DNA from 2 places in the Paenibacillus nicotianae genome. Region 2 is predicted to be linked to the other one. Evidence: predicted binding sites of a transcription regulator. Region 2 holds the regulator's gene; the other holds the start of a gene.
What was found. Region 2 encodes CtsR, which represses protease genes until heat stress. Its sites were predicted from a motif close to ATGGTCAATAAAGGTCAAACA; they were not measured.

Region 1: the regulator CtsR is predicted to act here: its motif matches at 1,493-1,513, upstream of clpP (ATP-dependent Clp endopeptidase proteolytic subunit ClpP).

What each region holds. Positions count from the first base shown of each region.
Region 1 covers NZ_JBHUGF010000014.1:135,460-137,876, forward strand. Annotated here, with positions in the region: gene ACFSGI_RS23035 (sugar-binding transcriptional regulator) at 1-940, opposite strand, end outside; tRNA gene ACFSGI_RS23040 (tRNA-Arg) at 1,192-1,266, shown strand; gene clpP (ATP-dependent Clp endopeptidase proteolytic subunit ClpP) at 1,621-2,217, shown strand; gene ACFSGI_RS23050 (stalk domain-containing protein) at 2,387-2,417, opposite strand, start outside.
Region 2 covers NZ_JBHUGF010000004.1:55,912-58,328, reverse strand. Annotated here, with positions in the region: gene serS (serine--tRNA ligase) at 1-588, opposite strand, end outside; gene ACFSGI_RS02340 (CtsR family transcriptional regulator) at 1,304-1,765, shown strand; gene ACFSGI_RS02335 (UvrB/UvrC motif-containing protein) at 1,793-2,317, shown strand; gene ACFSGI_RS02330 (protein arginine kinase) at 2,331-2,417, shown strand, end outside.

The sequences.
Region 1 (2,417 bases), on a different contig from region 2:
TGGCTTTGCTACGACCTCCAGCAATACCGATAACCACTTCCGCTTTGGAAATATCATCGAGCTGAAGTCCCATCGTTAACATCTGGTGCACCGTCTCACCCTGTTCATTAAAATAATGACCGAATGATTCAGCAACAGCTCCAGCGGCATGAATTTCTTCCGCTGCCTCGGGTTCAAGTCTACGGCGACGCACCATCTCCATCGCATCTCCGATTCCATGCATGATGATACGTGCTTTACGAATCAGACCGACAATTTCGCGGATATTCTGATCTTGATAAAGCAATTCATAAGCATCTTCACGCAACAAGTCTGGAATATGCAATAAACGATACTGTGCGCCTACACGCTTTGCCATAGTGGAAGCAATCGAGTTCGCCTGAAATTCCATACTCTCTCCAAGTCCGCCTCTTGCCGGTACGAACCAGGCATTCTTGAGAGGTGCCGGTATGGATGGACTGAGTTGCTCGGCGACTTCAGCTAATGTAAAGCCTCCTGTAACAGCAACGACATCGTCCTCACGGATGACACTGAGCAGCGCTTTGGCTCCTGCTCGTCCAAGCTCTTGCTTAGCCATAATAGATATGTCACTATCACCAGGAACGACAATCACTTGTCTCAACTTATAGAAAGTGCGGATACGTTCTTCCAGATTGGATAATCCAAGCAGTTCCTGAATAATAGGCTCTAGCTCATCAAGCAATTGCTTGCCTGCTTCACTAACCTTCATTCCTGTACTTTCAATCTCAAGTAATCCTTGCGATTTGAGAAGATCAGTCTCTGCACGTAAAACGCGTTCAGTCATATTAAGCGATGTGGCGAGTGATCTTCTTCCAACCAGCCCTACCATCATAACCTGATGCAGAATCGTATATCTTTTTTTGAGTACTTCGGTGAGATCGGGCAGAAGCTGCTTTTGTATTTCTAATATTTTTCGCATGCATTCCACTCCTGCAACTTATCTCGCTCAGTGTTCATTAGATCCGCAATTTTTCAATGGACTCAAAATGTCCCGGCATAACTTTTTAAGTCCCACGTCTATCTTAACCAATTTTCCATGCAGAAGCAAGTTTTTAAGACAACTATTCTGTGAGAGGTTGATGTTATCGTTTTTATAGGCTATTTCCTTCAAAGCTAACTTGCTTTTTATAGGTAGATATCCTATAATCAATCGTATTGCTATTTTGATGTGCGCCCGTGGTCCAATGGATATGACGTAGGCCTCCGAAGCCTGAGATCCAAGTTCGATTCTTGGCGGGCGCGCCATTTATATTTTTTATTTCATCCTTTTTAGATAGTCCATCTGTACGATCCAATGCCTTTTGATATGTTCTATCATATCTAAGAATTATTTGCGCAACATTAAGTGATTGACTTATAAATGCAGAACACCCTTTAACCAGCCGATGCTGGTTATTTTTATACCCAAATTTGGGTTGCCCTCTTCTTCATTAACCTATTTTACAGATGTTCCTACACTTTTGATCAGGATAGTTTGACTTTCTTTGACTTTTGATTCGACTTATCCTATAATGTGGTAAGAACAATGAGTATCTTCTAATACAATATTTGATCTATAATTATTCTATTATGATGTACAACTTTGAAGGAGGGTTTCTAGTGAGTTATATTCCAATGGTCGTTGAACAAAGCAGTCGTGGAGAACGTGCCTATGACATTTACTCTCGTCTGTTAAAAGACCGCATTATTTTTCTAGGTTCTGAAGTTAATGATGTTGTAGCTAACGCGATTATTGCACAAATGCTGTTTCTGGAAGCCGAAGACCCGGAGAAAGACATCCACCTATATGTTAACAGTCCAGGCGGTTCGATCACTGCGGGAATGGCTATTTACGATACAATGCAATTTATCAAAGCTGATGTATCTACCATCTGTGTAGGTATGGCAGCAAGTATGGGTGCATTCTTGCTAAACGCTGGTGCGAAAGGTAAACGTTTTGCTTTGCCTAACAGCGAAATCATGATTCACCAGCCACTTGGTGGCGCACAAGGACAAGCAACAGATATCGAAATTCGTGCTCGTCGTATTCTTAAAATGCGCGACAAATTGAACAAAATTCTAGCTGATCGCACAGGTCAACCGTTGGAACGTATCGAAAAAGATACAGACCGCGATTACTTTATGACTGCTGCTGAAGCACAAGAATATGGTTTAGTGGATAAAGTGATTGAAAATACACCTCCACAAGGGGTATAATTTTACTCCAGCATGCTGGAACAACACGCGAAAAAGCCTCCGGGGTATCAACCGGAGGCTTTTTTGTCTATTCTTTATCATAATGAGTCTATTACCTGCTACTCTTACTTTATAACTATCGAAAATAATGTTGAGATTTTTTTATAAACTCATTACTGATCTTATCCAATTAAGCTTTATACGCATCAAGCGGATTTACG
Region 2 (2,417 bases):
CGGAGTATATCCTTTGGCCAACAGAGTGTCTAAAGCAAGCTGTTGAACTGCTCTGTGTAATAAAGCACCTGTGCCTGTTAGGTAATAATTGCGGCTTCCTGCTGTTTTTACTCCTCTTGAAGTATCAATCATCTGATGTATTTCGCCCAATTCTATATGATCTTTAAAAGGAAATACAAACTCTGGGGGTGTGCCCCATGTACGAATAACGACATTATCGGCGTCTGATTGACCGATTGGAGTGTCTGGAGAAACATAGTTAGGCACTAATTCCATCAATTGATTATATTCTAATTGAACCGATTGACTTGTTTGTTCTAGTTGTTGAAGTTGAAGATTGATTTGTTTCACTTGATCTTTAAGATTTTGAACTGTCTCAGTTGGTAAGACCGACTTATTTTGCATATGGCCACTAATCGTCTGGGTGAGCTGGTTTCGTTGTTGACGAAGTCTCTCTATTTGTTGCAAATATTGATTTTTGAGTTGAGCTTTGTTGAGAAGTTCTGCAATAGATATGTTTATTTTTTTCTGATCTGCAACCTCTTGTAATGGTGTAGCATGACTTTTAATATACTGGATATCTAACATTAAATAACCGCTCCTTTTTCCTAATTTAAAGGTAAAATGCACAAAAAAGCCCCTCATCACTTGGGACGAGGAGCTTTTTGCTCGCGGTGCCACCCAACTTGATCAAATACACATAATGTATCTGATCCTCTTAGGTTTCGCGATAACGGGCGAAAACCGTTTAACTTAGGAAATAGTAAGCAGTATAAAATTGCTTGCTACTATCTCTTGGCGAGAACGCCTCCAGGTTGGATTCCTTTCGATGGCCGTTTCATAATATTAAATTTATTGTATTGTAACGTACAATTAAAAAAAGTGTCAACCTCTGTTTTAAGTAAAATGGGCTTCTAATTAGATTGTGAAAAACTAAATTCTAAAAAATCTAATTTTCTATATTATATTTTGCTATAACCCCTTGGCAAATTCTGAAAATATGTTATAATTAATTTAAAGTCAAAGAAAGTCAAAGTCAGCGCATAGTCAAAATAGTAACTAATATAGTTATTAGATGATGTGAGTATATCTGATGATTTGATGGTGAATAAGATTTATGAACTTTTGATTATAATGATCAGATTATTCATGAATCTATTGTTGTATCATTAAATGCTATATTCTTTGGTTTCTTACGATTAGGTTTATGGTTAAGTGATATTTATCTGCTATTTTGAACTTATGATAAATGGGTCAAATTTAGAATAAGTAAATGTTTTAAAACATGATGGAGGAATATACAATGCGTAATATCTCCGACATTATCGAACAATATCTAAAACGAATGCTGCAAGATAGTGGAGAAGGAGCAGTAGAAATACAGCGTAACGATTTAGCTGATCAATTCTCTTGTGTACCTTCGCAGATCAATTATGTAATTAGTACACGTTTTACATTGGAAAAAGGATATCTGGTTGAAAGTAAACGTGGTGGCGGTGGCTATATTCGTATACGGCGTCTTGAATTGCCTGCTCAAGCTATCCTTCATACTCATATTCATGAAAGTATCGGACAGCATATGAGTCAGACAGCTGCTGAAGGTTTACTATACCAGTTGCTAGAAGCTAGAGTGATTTCTAATCGTGAAGCGGAACTGATGCGTGCAGCAGTATGTAGAGATGTTATTTCGATCAAGCTTCCCTACAGGGATGAGATCCGTGCAAGAATGATGAAGGCGATGTTGATTGCATTGCTTCGTCCCTAATCATTCGGGAGAAAGGGGCAATACATGATGATTTGTCAAGAATGTCAGGTAAGACCGGCAACTCTTCATTTTACAAAGATTGTAAATGGTGAAAAAAATGAGTTTCATATCTGTGAAACTTGTGCCCGTGAAAAAGGTGAATTGATTCCCGGAACTTCAGGAGGCTTTTCGATTCATAGTCTACTATCAGGGTTGATGGATTTCGATTCGAGTAGTAAAGGGCAACTCGCCGGTCAATGCAGTGAAGATGTCCACTGTGAAGAATGTGGTATGACATATACTCAATTCCGCAAATTAGGAAGATTTGGGTGTAGCTCTTGTTACAAAACGTTTGATAATCAATTAGATCCTCTTTTTAAAAGAGTGCATGGTAGTACTGCTCATGCCGGTAAGCTCCCTAAACGGGGCGGGATCAAAGTGAAAATCCAACGTCAAATGACTGACTTGAAGCAAGAGTTGAAACAGCGTATTGCTGATGAGGAATTTGAAGAAGCCGCACATTTGAGAGATGAAATACGCGAGCTAGAAAAACAAATTTCACAGGAGTCATAAGGAGGAATAACTTATGCCGAATCTCCGTTTTACAGAAAAACCTTTGAGCGATTGGATGCAAAAGGGCGGAGAATATTCGGATGTTGTTATCAGTAGCAGG